DNA from 3 places in the Amycolatopsis sp. NPDC089917 genome. Region 3 is predicted to be linked to each of the others. Evidence: riboswitches for the same ligand, from Rfam matches in the RefSeq annotation. Region 3 holds a riboswitch; each other region holds the start of a gene.

What was found. Region 3 has a riboswitch for cobalamin ahead of AB0N89_RS21685 (ABC transporter substrate-binding protein). Riboswitches for the same ligand answer to the same signal wherever they lie in the genome.
Region 1: it holds a riboswitch for cobalamin, as region 3 does, so the genes downstream of both, AB0N89_RS03230 (CoA-acylating methylmalonate-semialdehyde dehydrogenase) here and AB0N89_RS21685 (ABC transporter substrate-binding protein) in region 3, are expected to answer to the same signal.
Region 2: it holds a riboswitch for cobalamin, as region 3 does, so the genes downstream of both, metE (5-methyltetrahydropteroyltriglutamate--homocysteine S-methyltransferase) here and AB0N89_RS21685 (ABC transporter substrate-binding protein) in region 3, are expected to answer to the same signal.

Annotation. Positions count from the first base shown of each region.
Region 1 is NZ_JBFBGL010000002.1:229,919-239,929, forward strand. It holds gene AB0N89_RS03205 (hypothetical protein) at 1-434, shown strand, start outside; gene AB0N89_RS03210 (enoyl-CoA hydratase) at 425-1,204, opposite strand; gene mmsB (3-hydroxyisobutyrate dehydrogenase) at 1,201-2,088, opposite strand; gene AB0N89_RS03220 (enoyl-CoA hydratase/isomerase family protein) at 2,085-3,113, opposite strand; gene AB0N89_RS03225 (acyl-CoA dehydrogenase family protein) at 3,110-4,249, opposite strand; gene AB0N89_RS03230 (CoA-acylating methylmalonate-semialdehyde dehydrogenase) at 4,257-5,756, opposite strand; cobalamin riboswitch at 5,914-6,100, opposite strand; gene AB0N89_RS03235 (short-chain fatty acyl-CoA regulator family protein) at 6,126-7,526, opposite strand; gene AB0N89_RS03240 (MmgE/PrpD family protein) at 7,662-9,143, shown strand; gene prpB (methylisocitrate lyase) at 9,143-10,011, shown strand, end outside.
Region 2 is NZ_JBFBGL010000100.1:10,530-20,540, forward strand. It holds gene AB0N89_RS38755 (GNAT family N-acetyltransferase) at 105-635, shown strand; gene AB0N89_RS38760 (peroxiredoxin) at 622-1,086, opposite strand; gene AB0N89_RS38765 (diguanylate cyclase) at 1,104-2,924, opposite strand; gene AB0N89_RS38770 (cytochrome P450) at 3,158-4,603, opposite strand; gene metE (5-methyltetrahydropteroyltriglutamate--homocysteine S-methyltransferase) at 4,741-7,014, opposite strand; cobalamin riboswitch at 7,115-7,336, opposite strand; gene AB0N89_RS38780 (TetR/AcrR family transcriptional regulator) at 7,380-7,949, opposite strand; gene AB0N89_RS38785 (2-dehydropantoate 2-reductase N-terminal domain-containing protein) at 8,039-8,986, shown strand; gene AB0N89_RS38790 (ribonucleotide-diphosphate reductase subunit beta) at 9,197-10,011, opposite strand, start outside.
Region 3 is NZ_JBFBGL010000029.1:25,094-35,104, forward strand. It holds gene AB0N89_RS21645 (alcohol dehydrogenase catalytic domain-containing protein) at 1-777, opposite strand, end outside; gene AB0N89_RS21650 (acyl-CoA dehydrogenase family protein) at 830-2,044, opposite strand; gene AB0N89_RS21655 (hypothetical protein) at 2,487-3,392, opposite strand; gene AB0N89_RS21660 (tetratricopeptide repeat protein) at 3,841-5,895, shown strand; gene AB0N89_RS21665 (MarR family transcriptional regulator) at 6,217-6,669, opposite strand; gene AB0N89_RS21670 (alpha/beta hydrolase) at 6,666-7,475, opposite strand; gene AB0N89_RS21675 (SRPBCC family protein) at 7,525-7,962, opposite strand; gene AB0N89_RS21680 (class I SAM-dependent methyltransferase) at 8,004-8,747, opposite strand; cobalamin riboswitch at 8,786-8,925, shown strand; gene AB0N89_RS21685 (ABC transporter substrate-binding protein) at 9,004-10,011, shown strand, end outside.

The sequences.
Region 1 (10,011 bases), on a different contig from region 3:
TCGCCGCGGAGCAGGTGCCCTTGTTCCCCGAGGCGGGCTGGGAACTGTCGCTGGACTGCACCTGTCCGGGCACCCGCGTCCCGTGCGATCACCTCGTCGCGGGACTGATCGCGCTCGAAGAGGACGCGGACCCGTTCACGATCTTCGCCCTCCGCGGGCGTGATCGCGCGACGCTGCTCGAAGAGATCGGACGGCGGGCGGGCGCCCGGGTGACGGCCCCGTCGGCGGACGACGGGACTCCCGGCTTGGACGAGGTCATGGACGACTTCTTCGGCTGGGGCCCGGCCGGGGACGTCACGAACACGCGACGGCCGCCGGCCGGGGACCCGCTGGGACTGCTGGACGAGGTCCCGCCGCTCAAGGCCACGGTGGACGGAACCTCGGTCACCGCCCTGCTGCGGCCGCTCTACCGGTCCTTCACCGGTCAGGAGTGAAGGAACTTCGGCTCGCGCTTCTCGGTGAACGCGGCCATCCCTTCCTTCTGGTCCTGGGTCGCGAAGGTGCCGTGGAACAGGCGCCGTTCGAACCGGAGCCCGTCGGCCAGCCCGGACTCGAAGGCCTGGTTCACGGCCTCCTTGACCATCATCGCGGCGGGACGCGACATGCTCGCGATCTTCGCCGCGACCGCCAGGGCGTCGTCGAGCAGGGTTTCCGTGGGCACGACCCGGGAGACGAGCCCCGACCGCTCGGCTTCGGCGGCGTCGATCATACGGCCGGTGAGGCACAGGTCCATCGCCTTGGCCTTGCCGATCGCGCGGGTCAGCCGCTGGGAGCCGCCCATACCGGGAATGACGCCGAGGGTGATCTCCGGCTGGCCGAACTTGGCGTTCTCGGCCGCGATCAGGACGTCGCACATCATGGCCAGTTCGCAGCCGCCGCCGAGGGCGTACCCGGAGACCGCGGCGATCAGCGGGACCCGGACGCGGGAAAGCGCGTCCCAGCCCGCGAACCAGTCGGCCGCGTAGACGTCGCTGAACGACTGCGGCCGCATCTCCTTGATGTCCGCGCCCGCCGCGAAGGCCTTGGCGGAACCGGTGAGCACGATCGCGCCGACGTCGGGATCCCGGCCGAGTTCGGTCGCCGCCGCGGTGACTTCGCGCATGACCCGCAGGTTCAGCGCGTTGAGCGCCTTGGGCCGATTGAGCGTGATCAGGGCGACGCGATCGCCCGCGCGCTCGACGGTGATGGTCTCGTACTCGCTCATGCGGTGGTTTCCTTGGTGAGAAGGCCGTCGCGGACGGCGGTGACGATGGCCGAGAAGTCCCGGCCGGGGCCGTCCCGCTCGACGAACGCCGCGTAGAGTTCCGCGGCCCTCGTGCCGAGCAGGGTGGCGACGTTGTTGTCCCGGGCCGCGGCGTCGGCCAGACGCAGGTCTTTCAGCATCAGGCCGCTGGCGAACCCGCCGGTGTACTCCCGGTTGGCGGGGCTGGTGGGGACGGGGCCGGGCACCGGGCAGTTGGTGGTCAGCGCCCAGCACTGCCCGGACGCGGTCGAGGCGACGTCGAACAGCGCCTGAGGAGTGAGGCCGAGTTCCTCCCCGAGGGCGAACGCCTCCGAGACGGCGATCATCGAGACGCCGAGGATCATGTTGTTGCAGATCTTCGCCGCCTGACCGGCGCCTGCCGATCCGCAGTGGATCGCCCTGGCGCCCATGACGGCCAGGAACGGCTCGGCGGTGACGAACGCCTGCGAGTCGCCGCCGACCATGAACGTCAGCGTCCCGGCTTCGGCGCCGACCACACCGCCGGACACCGGGGCGTCGACGGCGCGATGACCGGCCGCGGTGACCAGTTCGGCCGCCTGACGGGCATCGGCGACGTCGATGGTGGAACAGTCGACGAACAGCGTCCCGGGCCGCGCGGACGGCAGGATCTCCCGGTAGCAGTCGAGGACGTGCTTGCCGCTGGGCAGCATCGTGACGACGACGTCGGCCGCCGCGACGGCCGCGCTCGCGCTGCCGAACCTGGCCACCCCCTCGGAACGCGCGCCGGGAGCGGGGTCGTAGCCGTGGACGGTCTCACCGGACTTGACCAGGTTGGCGGCCATCGGACCGCCCATGTTGCCCAGACCGAGGAAGGCGATCGTCATCGGGCCACCCACTCGGCGTCGCCGAGATCGGCGAAGTAGGCGTCGACGATCTCGTCGTCCACTTCGGACAGAGTGGCGGGGGACCACTTCGGCGAGCGGTCCTTGTCGATGATCTGAGCCCGGATGCCCTCGACGAACTCGGCGGAGGAGAGCGCGTGGGCCGAGATCCGGAACTCCTGTGCCAGCACGGCTTCCAGATCGGGCAGGGCCGCCGCGCCGCGGAGCGCCCGCAAGGTCACCTTCAGCGAGGTGGGCGACTTGGCCTCGATCTCCTTGGCGGCGGTGGCCGCCGCGTCGCCACCGGCGTGGAGCCGGGCCAGGATCTCCTCGACCGTGTCCGCCGCGTAGCACTGGTCGATCCATTCGGCGTCCTTCGCCAGCGAGCTCGGCGGCGCGGGTTCGGCGATCAGCTCCAGCGCGCTGTCCGGGGTCCGGGACGCGAGCGCGTCGAGCAGATCCGGGATCTTCTCGCTGGAGACGAAGTGGTCGGCGAGTCCACAGTGGATCGCGTCGGCGCCCGAGATGGACCCGGCGGTGAGCGCGATGTGCGTGCCGAGTTCACCCGGCGTCCGGGACAGCAGGTACGTGCCGCCGACGTCGGGGACGAAACCGATGCCGACCTCGGGCATGCCGACGCGGGAGCGTTCGGTGACGATCCGGTGGCTGCCGTGCGCGGAGACGCCGACCCCGCCGCCCATCACGAGGCCGTCCATGAGCGCGAGATACGGCTTCGGGTAGCGCGAGATCAGTGCGTTCAGGCGGTACTCGTCGGCCCAGAACCGCAGGGAGGCGGTGCCGCCGGTGCGAGCGTCCTCGTGGATGGCGCGGATGTCGCCGCCCGCGCAGAGCCCGCGGTCGCCGGCGCCGTCGATCAGCACGGCGCGGACCGCCGGATCGGAGCGCCACGCTTCGAGGTGGCCGAGCATGGCGAGGACCATGTCGTGGTTCAGCGAGTTCAACGCTCGCGGCCGGTTCAGCGTGATCCGGCCGATTCCACTGTGGACGAGGAACTGGACGTCGTTCACGAAGCCTCCTGCAGCATCCGGCGCGAGATGATCACGCGCATGATTTCATTGGTCCCTTCGAGGATCTGATGCACCCGCAGATCGCGGACGATCTTCTCCAGCCCGTATTCGGCGAGGTAGCCGTAGCCGCCGTGCAGCTGCAGCGCCTGGTTGGCCACCTCGAACCCCGTGTCGGTGCAGAAACGTTTGGCCATCGCCGAAAGCTGGGTCGCGGTGTCCTCGCCGTGGTCGAGCGCGTCCGCGGCCCGCCAGAGCAGGGTGCGGGCGGCTTCGAGGCCGGTGCGCATGTCCGCCAGCCGGAACTGCAACGCCTGCTTCTCGGACAGCTTCTCCCCGAAGGCCGAACGCTCCGACAGATGCCGGACGGCCATGCCGAGCGCGGCTTCCGCCCCGCCGAGGGAGCAGGCCGAGATGTTCAGCCTGCCACCGTCCAGCGCGGACATCGCGACGCGGAACCCTGCGCCCTCGTCGCCGAGCAGGGCGGACGCCGGCACCCGGGCGCCTTCGAAGATCACCTGCCGGGTGGGCTGGGCGTTCCAGCCCATCTTGATCTCGTTGGGGCCGAACGAAACGCCGGGTGTGCCCCGTTCGACGATGAACGCCGAGATGCCGCGGGCGCCGGGACCGCCGGTGCGGGCGAGCACGACGTGGACGTCCGAGGTGCCCGCGCCGGAGATGAACTGCTTGACCCCGTCGAGCACGTACTCGTCCCCGTCGCGGCGGGCGCGGGTGGAGAGCGCGGCCGCGTCGGAACCCGCGTCCGGCTCGGTGAGGCAGTAGCTGCCGAAGGTGTCCATGGTGGACATCCGGGGCAGGTATCGGTGCCGCTGGGCGTCGTCGCCGAATTTGTCGATCATGGTCGCGACCATGTTGTGGATGGAGAGGTACGCGGCGAGCGACGGGCATCCGGTGGCGAGCGCCTCGAAGACGAGGACGCCGTCGAGCCGTCCGAGCGCGGAGCCTCCGAGGTCTTCGGGCAGGTAGACGCCGCCCATGCCCAGCTGGGCCGCCTTGCGCAGGACGTCGACCGGGAAGTGCTTGGCCTGGTCCCATTCGATCGCGTGCGGCGCGAGGTGTTCCGCGGCGAACTCCGCCGCTGTCTCGCGCAGGGCGCGCTGTTCGTCGGTCAGTCTCATCGCGGCCTCAGCTCATCGTCGGGATGACGAAGCTGGCGCCTTCCTTGGTACCGGAAGGCCAGCGCGAGGTGACCGTCTTGGTCTTGGTGTAGAAGCGGATCGAGTCCGGCCCGTGCTGGTTGAGATCGCCGAAACCGGAGCGCTTCCAGCCGCCGAAGGTGTGGTACGCGATCGGGACCGGGATGGGCACGTTGACCCCGACCATGCCGGTGTTCACCCGCGAGGTGAAGTCGCGCGCGGTGTCACCGTCGCGGGTGAAGATCGCGACGCCGTTGCCGTACTCGTGTTCGCTGGGCAGCCGCAGCGCCTCCTCGTAATCGGCGGCGCGGACGATCGACAGCACCGGGCCGAAGATCTCCTCGCGGTAGATCCGCATGTCGGTGGTGACGTGGTCGAACAGGCAGCCGCCGAGGAAGAAACCGTTCTCGTGACCGTCCACAGTGGTCCCGCGCCCGTCGACGAGCAGCTTCGCTCCTTCGGCGACACCGACGTCGATGTAGTCGCGGACCCGCTGGACGGCTTCGGCGGTGACCAGCGGCCCGAAGTCGGCCGTTTCGTCGAGCGAGGCACCGACCTTCAACGTCTTGACACGTTCGGTCAGCCGGGCGGCCAGCGCGTCGGCGGTGGCCTCGCCGACCGGGACGGCGACCGAGATCGCCATGCACCGTTCGCCCGCGGAGCCGTATCCGGCGCCGATGAGCGCGTCGACGACCTGGTCGAGGTCGGCGTCCGGCATCACGATCATGTGGTTCTTGGCGCCGCCGAAGCACTGCGCGCGCTTCCCGTGCGCGGCGGCGGTCGTGTAGATGTACTCGGCGATCGACGACGAGCCGACGAAGCCGACCGCCTCGACGCGCGGGTCGGTCAGCAGCGCGTCCACGGCTTCCTTGTCGCCGTTGACCACGTTGAACACGCCCGGCGGCAGACCGGCTTCGAGGAACAGTTCCGCCAGCCGCAGCGGGACCGACGGGTCGCGTTCGGACGGCTTGAGCACGAAGGCGTTCCCGCAGGCGATCGCCGGGGCGGCCTTCCAGAGCGGGATCATCGCGGGGAAGTTGAACGGCGTGATCCCGGCGACCACGCCGAGCGGCTGCCGCATCGAGTAGACGTCGATGCCGGTGCCCGCGCTGTCGCTGTACTCGCCCTTGAGCAGATGCGGGACGCCGATGGCGAACTCGACCACTTCGAGCCCGCGCTGGATGTCGCCGCGCGCGTCGGGCACGGTCTTGCCGTGCTCGGACGCGAGCAGCCTGGCGAGCGAATCCTCTTCGGCCCGGACGAGGTCGACGAACTTCATCAGCACGCGGGCCCGCTTCTGCGGGTTCCAGCGCGCCCAGTCGAGCTTGGCCTGCGCCGCGTCGGCGACCACGCCGGCGACCTCGGCGGCCGACGCGAGCGGGACGCGGGCCTGGACCGCGCCGGTGCTGGGGTCGAAGACGTCGGCGAACCGGCCGGACGTCCCCGGTACCGGCTTGCCGCCGACGAAGTGACTGAGTTCGGTGCTCATGGATGCCCTTTCCGAAAGTGCGCAGGACGGAGCCGCCCGGGACCGCGATCGGCGGCCGGGCAGGGGAGTACGGACGACTTACCGCCGGGGTGGTGGCGGGTCGGCGACTTTCGCGCAGGCAGGAAGAATCCGCATGCGTTCAGCTCCATCCTCGTGGACGAACACGGACGTCTGCGGCCGGTATCCTGGCTCCCGGATCCGCGGCGGCTCCGGCCTTCCCGGCTCGCGCCAGTGGCCTTCTCTGCGGGAGCGCCGCTCCCCGGTCACAGTGGCGGGACCGCGCCGGATTCGCACCGGCTTCCCTGCACCGCAGACCTGTGGACACCATAAAGTAGGAAGTCCGACTATGTCGATGGTGTGGCGTACGCCTCAGCCGAGTGGCGGGTAGGGCAGCAGGCTGGACGAATGCTCGTCGATCCGCATCGGCTTCCCGATCGCGGGGAAGGCGCGCTGCGGGCACGCGGGCCGCTCGCAGACCTTGCAGCCCATGCCGATCGGGGTGACGGCCGCGCCGGTGCCGAGCGCGAGGCCGTCGGAGTACACGAGTCGTTCCGCGTGCCGGAGTTCGCAGCCGAGCCCGATCGCGAACGTCTTCGCCGGATCGCCGTGCCCGCCCGCCGCCCGGGACACGGTCCTGGCGAGCCAGAAGTACTTCTTGCCGTCCGGGAGTTCGGCGATCTGGGTGACGATCCGGCCCGGTGAACCGAACGCCTCGTAGACGATCCACAGTGGACACGAGCCGCCGACCCGGGAGAAGTGGAACCCGGTGGCGGACTGGCGTTTCGAGATGTTGCCCGCGCGATCGACCCGGACGAACGAGAACGGCACGCCGCGGGTGCCCGGACGCTGCAAGGTGGACAGCCGATGGCAGACGCTTTCGAACCCGACGCCGAAATGATCGGACAGCCGCGTGATGTCGTAGCGATACCGCTCCGCCGCGCCGAGGAACACGCGGTACGGCAGTACGAGCGCACCCGCGAAGTAGTTGGCCAGCCCGATCCGCGCGAGCCGCCGGGCGGTGTCCCCGCTGAACTTCCCGCCGTCGACGAGCCTGCCGATCACGTCGCCTGCCTCCAGCAGCGCGAGTTCCGACGCGAGCCGGAACGCGGCCTGCCCGGGACGCAGCGCGGGGGAGAGACGCAGTGTTCTCGTCTTCGTGTCGAAGTGATGCCTGTCCGGGCCCAGGGTTTCGGCGGTGACCTTGACACCGTGTCGCTCCAGCAGCCCCGCCGTCAGTCCATTCCGGACCTCGCCCGGGTGGAGGCGTAGTTCGGCGGCGAGCTTTTCGGCGGGGGCGTCGAGTTCGGCGACGTGGTTGCGGCGCAGGTAGAACCAGTCACGGATCTCCTCGTGCGGCTGTTGCGCGGTCGAGCGGTCCAAGCCCTGCTCGGTCACCAGCGTGGCGACGTTCTCCACCGCTTCCCGATAGCGGCGGTGCAGGGCGACGAGCGTCCGCGCCACGTCGGGCAAGGTGGTGGTCAGCGCGTCGACGTCGGCGTCGGAGATCGCGCCGCCGACGGTGTTGTCGTCGAACACCTCGCGTACGTCGGCGATCAGCCGGGCGGTGTCGCGGGCGGTGAAGAACTCGGTGTCCACGCCGAAGGTCTCGGTGACCTTCAGCAGGACCGGCAGGGTCAGCGGCCTGCCGTTGTGTTCGAGCTGGTTGACGTAACTCGGCGAGATCTCCAGCAGCCTGGCCAGCTCGGACTGGGTCATGGACCGGTCTTCGCGCAGCTGGCGCAGCCGGGCACCCGCGTACATCTTCTCCACACCTCGACTGTAACAACTTTTACAAGACGCTCGCGAACCTTCACAAACCTTCACAGGGGCGAGTACTGGCAACGGTTTTCCGGAGCTGCCACGCTCGGAGGCAGCGCACCGCAAGGTTCACAACCGAGGGGACCCATGATCGATCACACCGTCCGTACCCATCGTTCCGCCGAGTCGCTGCCCCGTGAGGACCAGTTCGCATGGAAGCTCGCCGAAGTCGCCACCGACGACGTCCCGGTCACCCCCGAGGTCGCCGACATGGTGATCAACCGCGTGATCGACAACGCCGCGGTGGCCGCGGCGTCGCTGGCCCGGCGTCCGGTCGTCTCCGCCCGGGACCAGGCGCTGGCCCACCCCGGCAGGCCGGGGGCGAGGGTCTTCGGTGTCGAAGGCCGGTATTCACCGGAATGGGCGGCCTGGGCCAACGGCGTCGCGGTACGGGAACTGGATTATCACGACACCTTCCTCGCTGCGGACTACTCGCACCCCGGGGACAACATCCCGCCGATCCTCGCCGTCGCCCAGCACACCGGCCGCGGCGGCGCGGACCTGCTGCGCGGGATCGTGGCGGGTTACGAACTCCAGGTCGACCTCGTCCGCGGGATCTGCCTGCACGAGCACAAGATCGACCACATCGCCCATCTCGGCCCGTCGGTCGCGGGCGGCCTCGGCGCGCTGCTGGGCCTGGAAACCGAGACCGTGTACCAGGCCATCGGGCAGGCGCTGCACACCACGACGACGACCCGCCAGTCCCGCAAGGGCGAGATCTCCTCGTGGAAGGCGTACGCGCCCGCCTTCGCAGGCAAGACCGCGATCGAGTCCGTCGATCGGGTGATGCGTGGCGAGGGCGCGCCGAGCCCGGTCTACGAAGGCGAGGACGGCTTCATCGCGTGGCTGCTGAGCGGTCCCCGCGCCGAGTACATCGTTCCGCTGCCCGCTCCCGGTGAGCCGAAGCGGTCCATTTTGGACACGTACACCAAGGAGCACTCGGCCGAGTACCAGAGCCAGGCGCTGATCGACCTCGCTCGACGGCTCGGCCCGAGGATCGGCGAGTCCGGCAAGGTGGAGAAGATCGTCATCCACACCAGTCACCACACGCACCACGTGATCGGCTCCGGTGCGGGCGACCCGCAGAAGTACGACCCGCGGTCCAGCCGTGAGACGCTCGACCACTCGATCCCGTACATCTTCGCGGTCGCGCTCCAGGACGGGGAATGGCACCACGAGAAGTCCTACGCGCCGGATCGCGCCGCGCGTCCCGACACCGTCGAACTGTGGCAGAAGATCACGACCGTCGAGGATCCCGAGTGGACTCGCCGCTATCACGCGCCCGAACCGGCGTTCGGCGGACGTGTCGAGATCACCCTCTCGGACGGCACCGTTCTGTCCGACGAGATCGCCGTCGCCGACGCTCACCCGGCCGGGGCCCGTCCGTTCGCCCGAGCGCAGTACGTCGCCAAGTTCCGTACGCTGGCCGACGGGGTGATCACCGCCGCCGATCAGGACCGGTTCCTCGACACGGTCACCCGGCTCGGGGAACTGGACGCGGCCGAGGTCGCCGGGATCGCGCTCCCGGCCGGGCTCGACGCCGCGCCGACGAGCAAGGGGATCTTCTGATGCTGCACGCCGCTCCCTCCGCCGCACAGAAGCGGGCCGCGTTCCGCGCCGGACTGAATTCCGGGACGCTGCAACGCTTTCCCGGCGCGTTCAACCCGCTGTCGGCGAAACTGATCGAGCGCCGCGGCTTCGAGGGCGTCTACGTCTCCGGCGCCGTCCTTTCCGCGGATCTCGGCCTGCCGGACATCGGCCTGACCACGCTCACCGAGGTCGCCGGGCGTTCGCAACAGATCGCCAGGGTCACCGGGCTGCCCGCGCTGGTCGACGCCGACACCGGCTTCGGCGAGCCGATGAACGCCGCCCGCACCGCGCAGGTACTGGAGGACGCCGGCGTCGCCGGAATGCATCTGGAGGACCAGGTGAATCCCAAGCGGTGCGGACATCTCGACGGCAAGGACGTCGTCGAACGCGACGTCGCGGTCCGGCGGATCACCGCCGCCGTCGCCGCGCGCCGCGATCCGGGCTTCGTCATCGCCGCGCGGACCGACGCGGCCGCCGTCCACGGCATCGACGACGCCGTCGAACGCGCCAAGGCCTACGCTGGAGCGGGAGCGGACCTCATCTTCCCCGAGGCGATGCGGGATCCCGCCGACTTCGCGCGGATGCGCGCCGCCGTCGACATCCCGATCCTCGCCAATATGACCGAGTTCGGGAAGAGCGAACTCCTGGACGTGAAAACGCTGGAATCCCTCGGCGTGAACGTCGTGATCTACCCGGTCACCCTGTTGCGGCTGGCCATGCGCGCCGCGGAGACCGGACTGGACGCGATCGCCGGACAGGGCACGCAAGCGGGCCTGCTCGACAGCATGCAGCACCGGCGCGACCTGTACGACCTGCTCGATTACGAGTCCTACAACGCGTTCGACGA
Region 2 (10,011 bases), on a different contig from region 3:
TCGTTCAGGACATTTTTCGTCCTGAACGACCCTTTCATGACATCCGGGGCCGAGGCGTTCGAAAATCGGAGGCGCCCGAAGCGACGGCGAGGCACCATGGGCCGATGGAAGCGCCCGCCGAAACCCTCGCCGACGACGTCGTCGAGCTGCGCCGCTGGAAGCCGGAGCAGCTCGAAACCCTCGCCGCCGTCGCGGGGGATTCCGCGGCGCATCTCGGCGCCTGGATGATCTGGGCCACCGACGGCTACGGCCGTCAGGAGGCCGTCGAGTTCCTCGAGCACACCGCGAAGAACTGGGCCGAGGGCAAGACCTACGACTTCGCGATCTTCGCGGGCGACGAGGTCGTCGGCGGCACGGGCATGATCACCCATCCGGACCGGATCGAGATCGGCTACTGGCTCAGCCGCCACCACACGGGCCGCGGCCTCGTCACCAGAGCCGCCAGACTGCTGGCGGCCGAGGCCTTCCGCCTCGGCGCGCCGGAGGTCGAGATCCGGCACGACGAGAACAACGTCGCGAGCGGCGCCGTGGCCGCCCGGCTGGGGTTCACGATGACCGGCGACGAGGCCGCCGCGCCACCGCTCGCCCCGGCCTGCTCGGGCGTCAACCGGGTCTGGCGGCTCAAGCGTCCTTAGTCTTGCGTTCGCGCAGGGCGGCGAGCGCCTTGTCGGCGTGCACGGTGAACTTCAGTTCGCTCTTGATCACTTCGAGCACCTTGCGGTCGGTGTCGATGACGAACGTGTGCCGTTTGGCGTGCAGCGGGCTGAATTTGCGCCAGACGCCGAACTGCCTGGCCACCACACCGTCCACATCGGACAGCAGTGGGTAGTCGAAGCCGTGTTTGGCCGAGAACTCCTGTTGTTTGGCGACGGCGTCCGGGCTGATGCCGACGCGGTGCGCGCCGACTTCGGCGAACTCCGCGGCCAGGTCGCGGAAGTGGCAGCTTTCCGCGGTGCAGCCGCTCGTCATCGCGGCGGGGTAGAAGAACAGCACGACCGGGCCGGACGAGAGGAAGTCCGACAGCGTGCGCTCCTCGCCCTTGTCGTCGGGCAGGGTGAAGTCCGGGGCGATGTCACCTTGATCCATGAGCGGATCCTGCCACGTCAGTGGGCGTGCCGTTCGATGAGCTCGTCGACCTCGTCCCCGGTCGCGGAATCGGCGACGAACGAGCCGCGCGCCGCGAGCACGCCGTGCCGCCGCAGCCGCTCGGCCTGTTCGTGGCTCCGGACGCCTTCCGCGCCGATGCGCAGTTTCAGCTCCTTGGCCCTGGCGACCAGCTGGCACAGGTGGCGGACGTCGGCCTCGTTCTCGCCGTCGGCCAGCGCGTCGATCACCGCGCCGGAGAGGATCACGTGGCGGACCGGCAGTCCGTGCCGGGGGATCAGCTCCAGGTCGGCCGAACCGGAGATGGTCAGCACCATCTGGGCGCCCAGATCGGCCAGCACGGCGAAGGAGTCCAGCATCTCGCCGCCGGTGTCGAGCACGGACTCGCGATCGGTGCACAACCGCAGCGCGTGCGCGGGCAGGCTGTGCCGGTCGAGCTGTTCCTTGACCAGCATCACCAGATCAGGGTCGATGGCCAGCCGTTTCGGCAGCCGCACGCAGACGTCCGGCGCCGCGTCGCCGAACCGGCTCCGCCAGCGCGCGGTGGCGGCGAGCGATTCCGCCAGCAGCCACCGGCCGAGCGGGATGGTCATCCCGGTGATCTGCGCCAGCGGATAGAACTCGTCGGAGTCCAGTTCGCCCTTCTCCGGATGGGTCCAGCGCAGCCCGGCGTTGACCGCGGCCAGCTGGTCCGGATCCGCGAGCTTCACCGTCGGCTGGTAGATCAGCGAGAACTCGCCGTTCTCCAGCGCGCCCGCGATGACCGCGCCGAGCTGGTAGCGGCCGCGGTCGCGCGCGTCGAGTTCCGGGTCGAACAGCATCCACTGCGCCTTGCCCGCCTCCTTGGCGCGGTGCAGGGCGATCTCCGCGGCCCGGAGCAGGTCTTCCGGTCCGCCGTCAGTGACCTGGCGGACGACGATGCCGGCGCTCGCGCTGACCCCGATGCCGTGCCCGCCGAGGTAGATCGGCTCGACCAGTTCTTCCAGGGCCTGCTCGACCAGGGCGATCACCTGGAGCGAGGTGAACCCGCCGCGCAGCAGGACGGCGAACCCGTCGCCGGACAGCCGGGCGACGGAACCGTGGTGATCGCCGGTGAACACGGCCTTGAGCTTGTTCGCGACCCCGCGCAGCACCTGGTCGCCGACGCCGGCCCCGAGACCGTCGTTGATCACCTTGAAGCCGTCGACGTCGAGGTAGACGAGCGCGACCTGTTCGCCGCCGGGTCCCGCCAGGGCGGTTTCGAGGGCGTTGCCGAACGCGGTGGCGTTCGGCAGGCCGGTCAGCGCGTCGTGCACGTTCTGGTGCAGCAGCTGTTCCTGGAGCAGGTGGATCTCGTTGGCGTCCGAGACCATCAGGACCGGGTACGTCGAACCGGGCCGGTCGCCGGGAAGGTCGGTGAGGGTCACGTCGACCCAGATGGTGCCTTCTTCACCGTGGTCCAGCAGCAGGCGTTCCTGCTGGGTCGGCTGGCCGAGCGTCATGAGCTGGGAGAGCCCGTTCCGCAGCCGGGAGACGTCGTGGTCGGCGGAGCCGAGGTCGGGGATGTTCCGGCCGCGCAGCGCCGAGGGGCGGCAGCCGAGGAGTTTGCCGAGCGCGGTGTTCGCCTCGACGATCTCGCCGTCGGTGTCGGCGAGCGCGATCCCGATGGGGGACGCGGAATAGAGCTTGGAGAAGCGATCCCTGGCGGACCCGTGATCGGGTTCGGCCCGGACGGCGTCCTGGGCGACGCCGAGCAGGAACTCTTCGAGTTGCTCCTGGGGAAGCGATACTCCTTTGGTGTCAGCGAGCGTCGCGGCCCATCTCCGAGCGACGTCCACCAACCCTGGTACGGAACCAGGCTCGGGCACACTTCACCTCTTCATGCGCGGGTTATGGCCAGCTCAGACCGGGTGTCCGAGCCCACGGACCCACACTAGGTATGAGCCGACCGGGTGTAGTGCCACGGCATCACGCGCGATCCGGGGTGTCTACCGGCTGAAAGGGTGATCGCGCTACACGAGTGGTGACCGGAAGTTACCAAGAGTACTCGTTGGTGGTTGTCCGTCGACCGGCTTCAGCGCGCGGTCAGCCGGATCGGCAGGCCGTCCGCGGGAACGGGCAAAGAAACGTAGTCCCAGCGCGCGGTGTAGCCGTCGGGGACCGACCACCGATACGCCCGCAGCATCTCGTGGAGCAGCGCTTTCACTTCGAACGTCCCGAAATGCAGGCCGATGCACTTGTGCGCGCCACCGCCGAACGGCATCCACGCGTACCGGTGCGACTTGTCCTCGCGGCGTTCCTCGCCGAAGCGGTCCGGGTCGAAACGCATCGGATCGGTCCAGTGCTCCGGCGCGAAATGGTTGACGGTGGGCGAAACCCCGACCAGTGTCCCTTCGGGGACGAAGTGCCCGAGGACTTCCGTGTCCTTCACGGTTTTCCTTGCCAGGGAAGGAACCGGGGCCACCAGGCGCAGGGATTCCTTGATCACCAGGTCCAGCGTCTTCAGGGACTCCAGCGCCTCGATGTCCGGCACGTCGTCGCCGAGCGCGAGGGACTCCCGGCGCGCGCGTTCCTGCCATCCGGGGTTCTTGGCGAGGTGGTAGACGGCGGCGGCGCTGGTGATGGTCGACGTGTCGTGCGCCGCCATCATCAGGAAGATCATGTGGTTCACGACGTCGGAGTCGGTGAAGCGGTCGCCGTCCTCGGTGGTGGCGTGGCACAGGGCGGTGAAGAGGTCGTCGCCGTCGCTCGCCCGTTTCGCGGGCAGATTCGCCGCGAAGTAGCGTTCGAGGACCTTGCGGCCGTGCAAACCCGCCGCCCAACGGCCGCCGGGAACGGGGAACCGCACGATGGCCGTGCCCGCGCGCACGGAGTTCACGAACGCGCGGTTGATCGCGGCCGCGTCGTCACCCGATCGCATGCCCATGAACACGCGCGTCGCGACGTCGAGCGTGAGTTGCTTGAGGGACCAGTAGATCCGCGGGTTCGGCCGGTCCGCCCACGCGGCGATGCCTTCGCGCAGGGCCGGTCCCATCTGGTCGACGTACCCGGTGAGCCGCTGCCGCGTGAACGCCGCCTGCATGATCCGGCGGTGCAGATGGTGCTCGCCGAAATCGAGCAGCATCAGGCCGCGGTCGAAGAACTGCTCGATGAAGAACTTCCAGCCCTCCTGGGAGAAGGCCTTGTCCTTGTTCACCAGCGCGATCTGTGTGGCCTCCGGGCCGGAGAGGGTGACGATGCGGCGGCCGAACGCGCCCATCCACGACACCGGGCCGTAGGTCTCGTGGCGTTTGAGGCCGAACTCGATACCGAAGCGCATGAAGTCCAGCGCGTGCCCGATGACCGGCGGGCCTTCGTCGCCGAGGACGGGCTTGAGGCCCGGCGGGGCGGGCGCGAGTTCGCGGACCGGCCAGGTCGCGCCGAGCCAGCGCTGGTCCACCGAACGCGGCAGGGGGATCGAGGTGAGCGGCGGGACCCGCTCGCGCAGCGCTCCGGTGACCTTTTCGACGGTGTTCGCCATGGTGACCATCTCCCCGTTGAGACCGGCTACCGCTCCACCATCGCACCCTTGTTGACGTCCTGACAATACCTCGGCGGAAGTCCGTGAAGGACTCCTTGAGGGACTCAGAGTCCCTCAAGGAGTCCTTCACGGAACGGTCAGCCCAGCTCGGACCGGACCGCCCGGGCGGCCGCGACCAGGTTCCGCAGGGCCGGTTCGACCTCGGCGTAACCGCGGGTCTTCAGGCCGCAGTCCGGGTTGACCCAGATCCGCTCGGCGGGCACGGCGCCGACAGCGGTCCGCAGCAGCCCGCTGACCTCGTCGACGCCGGGGACGCGCGGCGAGTGGATGTCGTACACGCCGGGCCCGACACCGCGGCCGAAGCCCGCCGCGCCGAGGTCGGTGACGACCTCCATCTTCGACCGCGCGGCCTCGATGCTGGTGACGTCGGCGTCGAGCGCGTCGATCGCCTTGACCACCTCGCCGAACTCCGAGTAGCACATGTGCGTGTGGATCTGCGTCGCGTCGGAGATGCCGGACGTCGCCAGGCGGAACGACGAAACCGCCCACGCGAAGTACGCCTCGTGCGCCGCCGCGCGCAGGGGGAGCAGTTCCCGCAGCGCCGGCTCGTCGACCTGGATGACGCGGATGCCTGCCTCCTGCAGGTCGTGCACCTCGTCGCGGATGGCCAGCGCCACCTGGCGGGCGGTCTCGCCCAGCGGCTGGTCGTCGCGGACGAACGACCACGCCAGGATCGTCACCGGACCGGTCAGCATCCCCTTGACGGGTTTGCCGGTCAGGCTCTGCGCGTAGCGAGCCCATTCGACGGTCATCGGCTCCGGACGCGAGACGTCGCCGTACAGGATCGGCGGCCGGACGCACCGCGAACCGTAGGACTGCACCCAGCCGAAGTCGGTGGCGGCGAACCCGGCCAGCCGTTCGGCGAAGTACTGCACCATGTCGTTGCGCTCGGGTTCGCCGTGCACCAGCACGTCCAGGCCGAGGTCCTCCTGCAACCGGACGACGTGCTCGATCTCCGCCTTCATCGCGGCCTCGTAGCCCGCGTCGTCCAGCGACCCCGCCTTGTGGGCGGCCCGCGCCTTGCGGACCTCGGTGGTCTGCGGGAACGAGCCGATCGTCGTGCTCGGCAAGGGCGGCAGGTCCAGCGCGGCCTGCTGTGCCGCCGCGCGCCGGGCATAGGGGGAGCGGACGGTGTCGTCCGGCCGCAGCGCCTCCAGCCGGGCGCGCACCTCGGCGTCGGCCAGGTCTGCCGCCGTCGCGCGGTCCGCGGCCGCGGCACGTGCGGCGGACAGATCGACGCCGTCCTCCTTCAACGCGCGCCCGAGCAGGACGACCTCGTCGACCTTCTGCTTGGCGAAGGCGAGCCAGCCCTTGAGACGCGGGTGGAGCCCGTCCTCCCGCTCGACGTCGTAGGGCACGTGCAGCAGCGAGCACGACGTCGAGACGCTGACCGACTTCGCGGTGCCGAGCAGCGTCGCCGCCCGGCCGAGCGCGCGGGCCGGGTCGGTGCGCCAGACGTTGCGCCCGTCCACGACCCCGGCCAGGACCTCCTTGTCGCGCAAGGCGGGCTCGGCCACGACGGCGTCCACAAAGGACTCGTCGGTGACGAGGTCGACGGCGATCGCGTCGATCGGGGAGCGGGCGAGCACGCCCAGACCGCGGCCGAGGCCGCCGAAGTACCCGGCGACCAGGATCTTCGGCCGCGCGGTCGCTTTCGCGAGCCGGTGGTAGGCGCGGATGAGCGCGTTGAGCTCTTTCTCGGTGCGGTCCGCCGCGAACGCGGGCTCGTCGAACTGGACCCACTCGACGCCTTCGTCGTGCAGGCGCCGCAACAGTTCGACATAGCCGTCGAGGAGGTTGTCGAGCAGATCCAGCGGTCGGAAGCCCTCAGGGGCGCTTTCGGTCGCCTTCGCGAGCAGCAGGAACGTCACCGGGCCCACGAGCACCGGCCTGGTCTCGACGCCGATCGCGCGGGCCTCGCGGTACTCGTCCAGCGGTTTGGTGCCGGTGAGCGAGAACGTCGTGTCCGGGCCCAGTTCGGGGACGATGTAGTGGTAGTTCGTGTCGAACCACTTCGTCATCTCCATCGCCGGCGCGTCCTGCACCCCGCGCGCGGCGGCGAAGTAGGTGTCCAGCGGCGAAAGACCGAGCGTCGTGAAGCGCTCCGGCAGCGCCCCGAACAGCTCGGCCGTGTCGAGCACCTGGTCGTAGTGGGAGAACGTGTTGGACGGGACGGAATCCAGCCCCGCGTCCTTGAGTTCCCGCCAGGTCCGGGTGCGCAGCGCGCGGCCGGTGTCCAGCAGTCCGGCCTCGTCGATCTTGCCAGCCCAATAGCGTTCTAGCGAACGCTTGAGTTCCCGGTCCGGTCCGATCCGGGGATAGCCCAGCACTGTCGTGCCGATTTCGGTCACAGCTCTCTCCTCGCGAGCTTGTCGTCGGAGCCCGGAGCGCGCGCAGGAGTGACCGCCGTTCGGTCGTGCCCATCCCACGAGGCCCGGACTCACGCACGCCGTCGGCGCGCGTACCACGGGCAGGTCTTCGGACTCGTGGGCGACGTGCTCGCTCCTACCGGCCGTCGCTTCCCGGGTGCCATACCCAGTGCTTTACCGTGTCTCGCACGGTGACGGCTTTCGTTCCCACATACCGCTGCGGGGCAGTCCCGGATTCTCACCGGGTTCCCTGTTACCTCGACCGGCCTGGGAGGCCGGGCGAACCAGTAGCACCCTGGAGCGTACCGAGGCCCGCTACGGGACTGCTCGAATGTGAGCAAAGTCGGTCAGCGTGAGCGGCGCAGCCCGTCCAGCAGAAGGGTGACGACACCGTCGGCCTCGGCCCGCCACCCGGGACGGTCATGGGCCGCGCCGATGCCGTGCAGCGCCATCAGCACGGCTCCGGCGTCGACGTCGTCGCGAATGGCGCCGTCCCGCACGGCGTCGGCCACCAGGGCGGTGACGGCCTCTTCCAGCGCTCGGCTGCCCTCGGCGAGAGCGCCCGAACGATCGGCCATGAGCGTGGCCAGCGTCCTGGCCAGGCCTTCGTGGGCGCCTATGTGGTCGACCATGTCGCGGAGGAAGGTCGCCAGAGCCTCCGCCGCGGGCAGCGAGGCCTGGAGATGCCGGGCGCGGTCGCACAGCGCGGCGACTTCTCCGTGGTAGACCGCCTCGGCCAGCGCTTCCCTGGTGGGGAAGTGGCGGTAAAGCGTGCCGGTGCCCACGCCTGCCAGGCAGGCGAAGTCGTCGAAGCGCAGGTCGAAGAAGCATCCGGCCTGGAAGAGCTCCCGGGCCTTGGCGAGCAGGGCCTCGCGCTTGCGCCGGGCGTCGGCCCGCAGCGGCTTGTCGGCGGTCATGCGCTCCCTCGCGTTGACAACTGGAGATCATCTCCATATTTTCGAAGTGGAGATAATCTCCAGTTCGATCGTACCCCGCGAGGTTCACCTTGAAGATCTTGATGTTCGGAAGAGGCGTGATCGCCACCATCTACGGCTGGGCCCTGCACAAGGCGGGACATGACGTCGAGTTCTACGTCCGGCCGGGTCGCGCGGCGACGTACGGGGACGCGGTGGACCTCGACCTGCTCGATACGCGGCGCCGGATGTGGGGGCGGCGCGTCGTCGAGAAGTGGCCGGTGCGCCTCCGCGAGACACTGGAGCCGGACCACGATTTCGACCTGATCGTGCTCAGCGTTTCGCACCACCGCCTGCCGGAGGCGACGGAATTCCTGGCTCCGCGCGTCGGCCGGGCCACGGTGCTGGTCTTCGGCAACATCTGGACCGAGCCGACGGCCGCGATCGGCCCGCTCCCGCTCGACCGGATCGCCTGGGGCTTTCCCCAGGCCGGTGGCGGTTTCGCCGCGAACGGCGTGCTTCGCGGGATGCTGATGCCGTCGGTCATCTTCGGCACCCTCGGCCGTCCCCCGACCGATCGGGAGAAGGCCGTGCGCCAGGCGTTTCGCGCGGCCGGGCTCCGGATCAAGGAGCGGCCGGACTTCCGCGGCTGGCTGTGGGTCCATTTCGCGTCGGACGCCGGCCTGCTCTCGCAGGGCCTGCGGCGAGGTTCCCTGTCCGAGCTGGCCGGGTCGGCGGGCGACCTGCGGGAGGGGTTGCTGACCGGCCGCGAGCTGCTGCCGCTCCTCGAAGCGCGCGGCCTCGACCTGCGACGGCACCGGGTCGCCGTGCTGCCGTTCCGCGCGGCCTGGCTGACGGCCCCCGTTCTCGCCTGGCTGACCGCTCATGTCGCCGTGGCGCGCGTGAGTCTCGCGGCGCACTCCGACCCCGACGCGGAGGAGCCGCGCGAGGTCTGCCGGGACACCCTGGCCGAAGCGCGGCGGCTGGGCGTCCCGGTGCCGCGCTTGGAAGCGGCGGAACCGCACTTCGCCCGAGCCTGAACCCGGAAGTACCGAAAGTGCCCTTTTGCCCCCGGTGCCCCCGGTGCCAAGTCCGTGAAGGCCTCCTTGAGGGACCCAGAGTCCCTCAAGGAGGCCCTCACGGACTCGACGCTCGGGAAGCGCCGCTGTCGTCTTGTGCCCAGGTACATGAAGGCCCCCTTCCGTACCTGGGCGCAAGGAAGGGGGCCTTCATGTACTACGGGTGGACTGTCAGTCCCAGTCGAGGGCGCCACCGGACTGGTACTCGATGACGCGGGTCTCGAAGAAGTTCTTCTCCTTCTTGAGGTCCATCGCCTCCGACATCCACGGGAACGGGTTCTCCGTCTCGCCGAAGATCGGCGCGAGGCCGATCTGCTGCGCCCGCCGGTCGGTGATGAAGTGCATGTACTGCTCGATCAGCTCGGCCGACAGCCCGAGCATGCCGCGCGGCATGGTGTCGCGGGCGTAGGCGACCTCGAGCTCGCACGCCTCGGTCAGCATGCCGCGGACCTCGGCCTGGAACTCCTCGGTCCACAGGTGCGGGTTCTCGATCTTGATCTGGTTGATGCAGTCGATGCCGAAGTTCAGGTGGATCGACTCGTCGCGCAGGATGTACTGGTACTGCTCGGCGATGCCGACCATCTTGTTCCGGCGGCCGAGCGACAGGATCTGCGCGAAGCCGGTGTAGAACCACATGCCCTCGAAGATCACGTAGAACGCGACCAGGTCACGCAGGAAGTTCTGGTCGGCCTCGGGGGTGCCGGTCTCGAAGTCCGGGTTCTCCAGGTTCTGCGTGTACTTCAGCGCCCACGCGTCCTTCTCCGAGATGGAGGGGACTTCGCGGTACATGTTGAACAGCTCGCCCTCGACCAGGCCCAGGCTCTCGCAGATGTACTGGAAGGTGTGCGTGTGCACGGCCTCCTCGAACGCCTGGCGCAGCAGGTACTGGCGGCATTCGGGGTTGGTGATCTGGCGGTACACCGCGAGCACGATGTTGTTGGCCACCAGCGATTCCGCGGTCGCGAAGAAGCCGAGGTTGCGCTTGA
Region 3 (10,011 bases):
GTCGACGTTCTTGATCGTGGGCAGCGTGTCGAAGACGTAGTCGAAGGTGCCCTCGTTGATCGCCGTGTTCAGCTCGTCCGGCAGGTACGCGTGATCGGAGAAGTTCTGCGCGGCGAACTCGTTCCGGTTCGGGTTGAGGTCCACCGACACCACCGAATTCGGGGCGAAGAGCCGCTTGATGATCCGGCCGGCGATGACCCCGATGGGCCCGGTGCCGAGGATCAGCACCTTGTCCCCGATGTGCGGCGGGTTGCTCAGGATGGATCGCAACGCGCCCGTCGTCGGCTCGATGAACGAGCACTCCAGATCGCTCATCTCGGCCGGGATCTTCACCGCCGCCGCGCGGCGGTCGTCGAGGAAGTTCCGGTCGGTCCAGAAGACGTCGCGTTTGACCTGCCCGGAGAAGATCGGCCGGACCGAGCGGTACTCGGCCAGCCCCTCGAAGTCCGTCTGACCCCAGTAGACGACCCGGTCGCCGATCTCCAGGCCGGCACTGTCGTGGTCGAACTCCGAGCCGATCTCGACGACCTCACCGAGGTATTCGTGGCCGAGGACGACGGGGTACTGCGGCGGGAACAGGTGCCCCTCGAACACCGAAATGTCCGTCGAGCAGATCGAGACGCAGCGCGTCTTCAGCAGCAGGCCGTCCTCGGGAGTGGCCGGAACGGGCACCGTCGCCAATTCCGTTTTCCTCGGCGCGGTCAGATGGAAAGCCTTCATCGTGGCCGGAAGCGGAATATCCGAACGGCCCGTGGTCGTGGACACGGAGGTGGTCATCGTCAATCCCCTCAGAAAAAAGATACCGGAAAAGCGGAACGGGAAAGGCGCGTCAGCGGCGCATGAGCAATTTCCCGGTCAGCAGGTACTGTCCCACCATCTCGAAATGCGAATGCGACAGCGTGATGTGCTTGACCGCCGAACGCACGTCCCGGAGATTCCGTTCGAGCCTGCTCGCCGTGTACAGCGAACCCGTGCCCGCGTACTGGTGGGCGGTGTCGACGACCTGGCACGCGTTCTCGGCGACCGTCGCCACCGTCAGCCGGATCAGCGAGGTCAGTTCGTCACCGCCGTCCGCGCCGTGTTCGGTCGCCTGCCGGGCCGCGTGCGCCAGGACGAGGCGACTGCTGTGCACGGCCATCTCCATCCTGGCCAGCTTGTCCTGGACCACATGACTGCCCGCCAGGGTGCCCGAACCACCCGTCGGCGTCTTGCGGAGCGCGATGTCCTTGAACGTGCGCAACGCGTCCTGGGCGATCCCCAGGGCGGTCGACGAGGACGTGAACGGACCGAAGTCGTAGTAGCTGATCCCGTAGGCGCGGGAACCACGCCGCGCCGGCGCCGAGTGCATGGCGGCTCCGTCCACGGTGTGGTCCTCGCCGACGAAGACGTTGTCGACCAGGTAACTCACGCTTCCGGTACCCCGCAGGCCGAGCGTGTGCCAGTCGTCGACGAACGTGACATCGGAGCGCGGAAGGAACAGCATCCGGATGACCGGGCCGGCTTCCCCGATCCGCGGCTTCCCGTCGTCGGTGACCCTGGCCGCGCACACCAGCCAGTCGGCGTGCGCCGAACCGCTGGCGAAGGACCATTTCCCGCTGAGCCGGAAACCGCCTTCGACGGCTTCGGCGGTGCCGGAGGGGTTGACCCCGCCGACGACCAGCTTGTCACTCTCGGCGAAGAGCTTGCGGGAGGTCGCCTCGGGCAGGTAGTCCGACAGCCTGCCGATCGCGCCCTGGACGCCGACCTGCCAGGCCACCGACGCGTCGAGGCGCGCCAGTGCCTGGATGACGGCCGAGCCGGTGGCGAGGTCTACTTGCCCGCCACCGAATTCACGGGAGACCCACATTCTGTGCAGGCCTACTTCGCGAACGGCGTCCATCGTGTCGGCCGAGGTCACGCGCCGATCTTCGTTGTCATTTCTGTATTGCTCGATAATGGGTGCGATCTTGTCGACCTTCGCCAGCCATTCCTGAATTTCGCGGGTCGGCGGCTGCCGGTCGAGCAGGCGCGGCACAGCTTCATCCAATGACAAATTTTCCCCCATCCCCAGGTGGAAACCTCGCCCCAAAACGAGGTTTCGATAGTCTTAGGTTCCTCGAACTATCGAAGCAATAATTACCCGGGCACCACCATGCGAGCAAGGGGCATGTTCACATCCGGGAGTGATCTAAATCACAGGGAAGAGACATTGACCCGAAAGGCGGTACTGGATCAGCCCATCGACGCAGCGACCCACCCGGAAGCGCCTCCCTTCCGGGCGTGATACCGGTCAGTCGATCAGGAATTCGTAGCGGGGCGCGGCAAAATTACCCACATCGGCAGCGAGCCCCACATTCGTCCACAATGGACTCTCAGGTCGTCGATTCCCATTTCTGGCTCACAGTCAACACTCCCTTACGCTCGGTGGACGCGAAGGGGACTCTGCCGTCGAGACCGTCCGAAGTGGACAAAATACGTACGCGACGACCCGGCCGCGTCGCCCTCTCTCACGCCCAGAGCCCGTCGTTCGAGAGCATCACCCTGAATCCACCGTGCATGAACTCGATCCAGTGCGGGTAGGTCGTGTCGTTGACGAGGTCCCAGGGCACGAAGTCCTCGCGCGAGCGTTCGGTCTCGGCGACTCCGCGAAGGTGGGCTCTCACCTTCTTGCGCGTCGCGTTCAGGCTCCGGGGCGAGTAGCTGTCGTTGGAGACTCCGTACGCCAGCATCTCCAGCGTCGCCGACGAGACGCCCAGCGACGGGTCCAGGGGAACGTGGCGCCCGGGGCCGGACGAACCACCTCCTCCGGGGCGGCGATACCTGAGATCGACGTGGTTCGCTTTCAAATGCCGGACGAATTTCGTGAACATACCGTCCGTACGCAGATCTTTTTCCTTGACTTTCGCGATGTATTTCTTCGGATGACTCACCCGCGGTTCACCGTGGCCGTCCCAGAAAATGACGCCCTGCTCCGCGCCGCGCGAGGAAACCGGGGGCGTTTCCAGGAACCGCTGACAGATCAGCACGGAGGCGTTGACATGGCCGGGAAAGATCGGCGCCACCTTGAGCACGCGCTGGAGCCTGCCCCACGCGACCATCGACCCCAGCCCCGGTGACATCGCCTCGAAGTCGTAGACCAATGATCGCACGACGGTTTCCCTGAACCACAGGAATTCCAGGGTGGGCTCCCGGCCCTTGACACGCTTCCCGTGCCGCGTCCCAGAGGCCGGCTCGGCCCCGGCTCGCCACTCCCGCACGATCGGATGGCACAGTTCGACGACCATGTCGATGTCGCCGCGCGGGTCGATTTGAGTACCCTTCACAAAAGATCCGTGGAGGTAGACGTCGAAGCCGCACCCGGTGGAGGCCAGCAGCCACTGGATTCGATCTCTCAAGAAGAGAAAGGTGGCCATCCGGGCATCCCCGACCGTCATATCGACGATGTTGGCACATCACCGCCCCCTCGGCAAACGTCATCCGCACTCTTCAAAAACTTGGACAACCGCACGGTTCCTTGGTATTCCCGGCCGCGGCGGCGGCCTGTAACGGAGGTGCGCCCGGACGCGACTCCGTGCCGTGCCGGGCGAAGCGATCTCCCCGAGACCGGCACGGTCTCTGCGAGGAGTGATCTTGGATCTGCGGGCTCAGTTCATCGAGCAGCTGGCGGCTTTGCGCGTTCAGACAGGCAATCCGACCCTCGCCGAACTGCAGAAAGAATCTTCTGAACATCTCAACAAAAGTGCGATCTCCGACCTTTTGACCGGCAAGTGGACCCTGCTTCCGAAATGGGAACGAATCCATGCCTTCGTGACAGCCTGTGCCACGATCGGCAATCGCAGGAACTTGACCAACTTGGATCTGGTGACCCTTCAGAAGCAATGGAAGAACCGGCATCACCTTCTCGCGACCGGCTTGGACTACGAGCACCGTCGCCGACCCGGTGACGTCGAGGATGTCGCGCCCGTGCTGGAGAAGGGCCCGGGGTCCCGCCGATTCGGCGCGGTTCCCCCTCGTGCCGGAGCTTTCCAGCGCCGTACCGCCGCTCGGCTGCCGTCCGCCGCGAGCGGGGGCACGACCGTGCTCGCCGGACTCGGCGGCGTGGGTAAGACCCAGCTGGCCGCCGATCACGCCCACACCCACTGGGACACCGGCCAGATCCAGCTGCTGATCTGGGTGGCGGCTCACTCCCGCGAAGCGATCACGAACGCCTATGCCGAGGTCGCGGTGGATCTGCTCGACCGGGATCGCGCCGACCCGGACAAAGCGTGTCGACGGCTCCTGTCCTGGCTCGCGGAGACGAACGTCGAATGGTTGATCGTGCTCGACGACCTGCAAGCGCCGAATCATCTCAACGGCTTGTGGCCACCGCACAATCCCGCCGGGCAGGTGGTGGTGACCACCCGCCGCCGCGACGCAGCGCTGCACGGCCACGGACGCCACATCGTCGACGTGGATCTGTTCACTCCCGAGGAGTCGCTCGCCTATCTGGCCGAGAGGCTCGCCGCCCCCGCCCGGTACCCGGGGACGGAGCTCGTCCTGCTGGCAGGCGACCTCGGGCGCCTGCCTCTCGCTCTCGCCCAAGCGGCGGCGTACCTCGTCAACAGCCCGTACACCACCGTCGCCGAATACCGGTCCCGCTTCGCCGATGTCCGCGTCAGGCTGGCGGCGATGCTCCCGGATGAAGACAGCCTGCCCGACGCGCACCAGTGCACGGTGTCCGCGGCCTGGTCCCTGTCGATCGGCGCCGCCGACGAGCTCACCCCCGCCGGGCTCGCGAGGCCGGTCCTCGAAGTGGCGTCACTGCTCAGTCCCTCGGGAATCCCCGACCGCCTTTTCGCCGGCGAGGCGCTCGGAAACTATCTGACCGGGCGCTTGGATCGCACGGTCACGACGAAGGAGATCCAGGAGGGCTTGGGCTGTCTCCGGCGGTTCAGCCTGGCCACCCTCGACCCGGACCAGCCTCATCACGCCGTACGGGTCCACGCCCTCGCCCAACGCGCCGTCCGCGACGATCTGGCGCCCGGTGCGATGGCCGATCTCGCGTGGGCCGCCGCGGACGCCTTGATCGAGGCGTGGCCTGCCGTCGACCAGGCGGGTCTGCGGACCGACGCGCTCATCCAGGCGTTGTGGGCCAACATGATCAGCCTGCGGAACTGCGCGGAAGAGCTTCTCTGGCAGGAGTCGGCCCACCCCTTGCTGTTCAGGATCGCCGAAGGCGCCGGATCCACGGACTATCCCGGACCGTCGCTCGAAGCCATGCGAAGCCTGCACCACCAGGCGCACACCCGGCTGGGGCCGGAGCACGCCGACACCCTTCTCGCCCGTTCCGAACTCGCTTGGTGGAATGGCCTGGCGGGCGACATGGCTCCCGCGGTGGCCGAACTGGAGTCGGTGCTCTCGCACCAGATGCGGATCCTGGGGCCGGCACACCCCACGACGCTCAGAGCTCTGTACCGGCTCGGTGCCGCACGTCGGCGAGCGGGCGATCCCGCCGACGCGATCACCGCGTTGAACCACGCGCTGGGCATGCAGCGGGCCCTGCTGGGCGACCGGCATCCCACGACGTTCGCCATCCGCTTCGAACTCGCGCAAGCGTCGGGCGAAGCACAGGGCGCCCGCGGCGCGGTGGACGTCCTGCGGGATTTGCTGGCCGACCAACGGGAAGTTCTCGGGGAGGGGCACCCTCTCACGCACACCACGCTCGCTCAGCTGGCCTGGTGGCGCGGCCAAGCCGGCGAACCGGCGAGCACGCTCATCGAAGAACTTAAGGAGCGGCTCGCCGACGAAATGGAGAGGTTCGGCCCCGACCACGCCGTCACGCAGGCCACTCGCGCGAGCCTCGCGGCTCGGCACGCTGACAACGGCGACCTCGACGGCGCCGTGGAAATCCTCCTGGGGGATCTCGGACAGCCCTGAGCGAGCTTCTGTCTCCGGATTTCCGGCACCGGAACCCGGAAACCGGCGCAGAGCAGGGCTTTCGCGACCGGGATTCCGGACTTTTCCGGGTTTCGCCCGCACGGCGGCCCGGGGCCACACAGTGGTGGTCACGAAACCGGCCGAGGTCACCAGACCAGGAACGACGGAGGAATCCCATGCCCCGCATCCGGCGCCGCGCGCCCCGCCCCTTGCTCCGCACCCTTCTGGAGGGATTCACCTCCGGTGCCGTCCGTGGCCTGATCGGCTGGCTCCTGGACCACCTCACCCTCTGAGGACCTCCGGTCCTTGAATCGACCGGCTTCAGGTCGCCGTGGAGGAGCGGCGGCTCCGCAGCATCTCTTCCCCGGCGTCCACATAGGACTCGAAGAACCCGGCGACCTCGGAAAGCCGGGCGGCGGCCTTCTCGTCTTCGGCGCTTCGCGTCCCGCCTCGCAGCACCCGGATGAAGGCGCGGGTCCGTTCGTGGCTGGCGGCGAGAAGCTGCTCGAACCCGCCCACCGCCTCGACGAGCAGGCGGCGGCTGCCCGGTTGCGGGATGGTCCGGGCGAGGCCCCACGAGACCAGTTCGCGGACCGCGACGCTCACCGCCCCTTTGCTGAGGCCGAGGGCCTCGCCGAGCGCGTCGAGGGACACGGGGTCGGCCTTGAGCAGGAGTTGCCCGTAGACACGGCCGGTCGCGCGCGGAAGGTTCCACGACGCGAGGAAGTCGCCCATGGTGGTCACGAACACTTCGCGATCGTCGGCGACGGTCATGCCGCGGGCTCCCAGCCGTCGATGACGTCCACGATGGCCTTCGTGGACCTGTCCGCCGCGTCCAAGGTGACGACGTGCCCCGCGGCGGGAACGACCTGTTCGGTCACACCCTCGGCTCGCGCCCAGCGAGGCATCGCGGACGCGATGTTGCCGGTCCGGTCGTCCTCGCCCCGGATCAGGCCGAGCGGAACGGGCGTGCGGTACCCCGGCTCCGGGTCGACGAGCGACACGGTTGCTCGCCAGACGTCGAGGAAGACGTGTTTGGGCATGCGCGCGAAGGTCGCCTCACACTCGGCGATCCCTTCCGGCGTCACGGCCGAGGCGCGGGCCATGAGACCGGGAAGCCGCGAGGCGGGGACGAGCGCCAGCGACGGCGCGGCGAATCTCAGCAGGAGCCGCTCCACGGCGCTGAGCGGACCGGCGTTCCAGGTCGAGTCCACGACGACGAGACCGCCCGCGCGCTCGGGAAGGCGGCGGACCAGCGCCTGCGCGAGATTGCCGCCGAGGGAGTGCCCGATCAGGATCGGACGATCGAGACGGAGATGGTCGAGCAGGGCGGTCAGGTCGTCGAGCGCGATCGCCGCGGTGAAGCGGGAACCCGGCGCGAGAACCGACTCGCCGTGCCCGCGCTGATCCCAGATGACCACCCGATGGCCGCGTTCGTGCAGCGCCCGCGCCTGGGCGTCGAACATCCGGTGGTCCATGCCCGCGCCGTGGGTGAAGACGACAGGACGCAGTTCGCCCGCGAGGTCTCCGTACCGCAGTTCTTGGGCGCCCCGGCGGAGCACGCCCGTCATATTCACCATTTTCTAAATCTAGCGCACACTTCCGGCGAGGATCCGCCGGAGTCGTCGTTCAGCGCCCGGCCCAGCCGCCTTGCTCTTCGGCGGCCTCGACGTCGGAGTCGGCGACGGCGGTGTGCGCCAGCGCGGCGACGGTCTCCTCGAGTCCGCGCTGGACTTCCTCCTCCCCTGCCTCGCGGACGCTGCTCAAGGTCACGGTCAACCGCGCCGCGTTCGCACCGGCGTCTTCGACCGACAGCCGGCCGTGGTAGTCGTTCGGGCCTTCGGATCCCCAGCTCAAGGAACGGCTTTCCTCGTCGACCTTCAGCCACGCTTCCGCTTCGACGTGCTCACCGTGCACTTCGGCCTCGACATGGACGGCGTCGCCGCCCTCGGGCTCGGCTTGGCTCAGCTGCGGGAAGAAGTGCGGCAGGTTCCGTGGTTCACGCAGGTAGTCGAACAGTTCGGAGGCGGGCAGATCGATCGTGGCGGTGTGGCGAAACTCGGTCATGATCACGCATACCCGGCCTTCCCGCCGGGGAAACCACCAGGTCAGCGCAGCGCGGTCAGGACGTAGTCGTCGCCGAACTGCCACACCGGGGCCACCTCCGCGAAGCCCGCCTCCCGGAGCAGCCTGGTGTGTTCCTGCGGGCTGAGCCTGTTGCCGTAGCCGGTCGAGATGCCGCCCAGTTCCTCCGCCGTGAACTCCGCTCGCAGGGCGGGATCGGCCGCGATCGCGGCCCACCAGCTCTTCCAGTCTTCGTTGGCCTCGACCCCGGCCCGGGTGGCACGGCGGTTCTTGACGGCCTCGGCGAACTCGCGGATGCCCGGCTGCTCGTCGTAGAAGTGGTCGCCGTTGACGAGCACCCCGCCCGCTCGCAGCGCGCCCGCGAGGTCGCGGTAGACGTCGGCGAGGCGATCCGGCTTGAGCCAATGCAGGGCGGTCGTCGAGACGGCGGCGTCGATCGTCCGCCACGTCAGCCAGCCGTCCTCGGCGAGATCCGCCCGGACGTACTCGATGTTCGCGGTCTCCGGACGGCCGGCCCTGGCGAGTGCGAGCAGGAACGGGTCGTTGTCGACGCCGACGACCCGGGCGTGCGGCAGGCGCCGGGCGAGCCTGGTGGCCAGTGAGCCGGGCCCGCAGCCGAGGTCCAGCACCAGCGGTTCGGCGACGTCGCGGCAGCCGTGTTCGACGACGTCGATCAGCACGTCGAACCGCTCTTCACGGTCCGCGATATAGCGTTCCTGCTGAAGGTCCCACCGTCGCACCCAGCCTGCCGCGAGCTTTTCGTCCACCGCGCTCCCCTTCGTGATCTTGATCCTGTGTAGCACAGGATCTCCATGGGTTACCGTGTGCGCCACAACGTAAGAAAGTGCCCGTCGGGGGAAGCCGGTGCGAATCCGGCGCTGACCCGCAACCGTGAACGGCAGTACGCCGTGAGCCGGACTGCCCGCCGGGTACTGCCAGCCCCAACTGTCGTGGAGTGCGGAGCGGGGTCCCGTTCGACGTGCTCGCGCGCCCGGGACAGTGCTCGATGTCCCGGAGGTTACTGTGACGCGTCATCCGTTCGGCCGCCGGCGTTTGCTCGCCCTGGCCGCCCTCGCGCCGTTGGCCGCCTGCGGGGCTGCGCCCGCGGACAAGGGCCGGTTGCGGGTCGCGTTCGCCGCGGGTGGTTCGAAGGAGACGCTGGACCCCACCCAGGTTTCGCTGTTCGTCGACCAGGCGCGGGCCAAAGCGCTCTTCGACACGCTGGTCGCCTACAACGCCGACACCTCGTTGCGGCCGCGGCTGGCCGAATCCTGGGAAAGCGACGGCTCCGGGACGCGCTGGCGGATCCGGCTGCGACAGGCGGCTTTCCACGACGGACGTCCGGTCACCGCGGACGACGTCCTGTACAGCTTCCGGCGGATCGCCGACCCCGCGCTGGCCTCCTCGTCCCGGCAGTACTTCGCGAAGGTGGACTTCGGCCGCAGCAAGGCCGTGTCAGCCACCGAACTGGAGCTGGTGCTGAGCGCGCCCGACTTCGAATTCCCGTCGGGGTGGGGCGCGCCGGGCGCGGAGATCGTGCCCGCCGGGACGACGGCGTTCGGCGCGCCGGTCGGCTCCGGGCCGTTCCGCTTCGTCTCGTTCACCCCCGGCGGCGCGGCGGTGTTCCGCAAGAACGAGTCCTATTGGGACGGTGCGCCGAGCCTCGACGAGCTCGAATTCGTCCCGGTCAACGACGAAACGGCGCGGGTCAACGCGCTGCTGTCCGGGCAGGTCGACTACGCCCACGACCTGGCCGCCGGCACCGCGGCTCGGCTGACGGGCGACGGGCGTGTGTCGCTGCTCGAAGCCAAGGGCACGACCATGCAGGGCCTGATCCTTCGCTTGACCCAGCCGCCGTTCGCCGACCCGCGGCTGGTGCGCGCCGTACTGTCCGGAGTGGACCGGGAAGCCCTGAACCGCGTCGCGCTGGCCGGGCGCGGCGAGATCGGCAACGACCTGTTCGGCAAGGGACTCCGCGGTTACGCCACCGGCATTCCCCAGCGGCCGCGCGATGTGGGCCTGGCCCGTTCG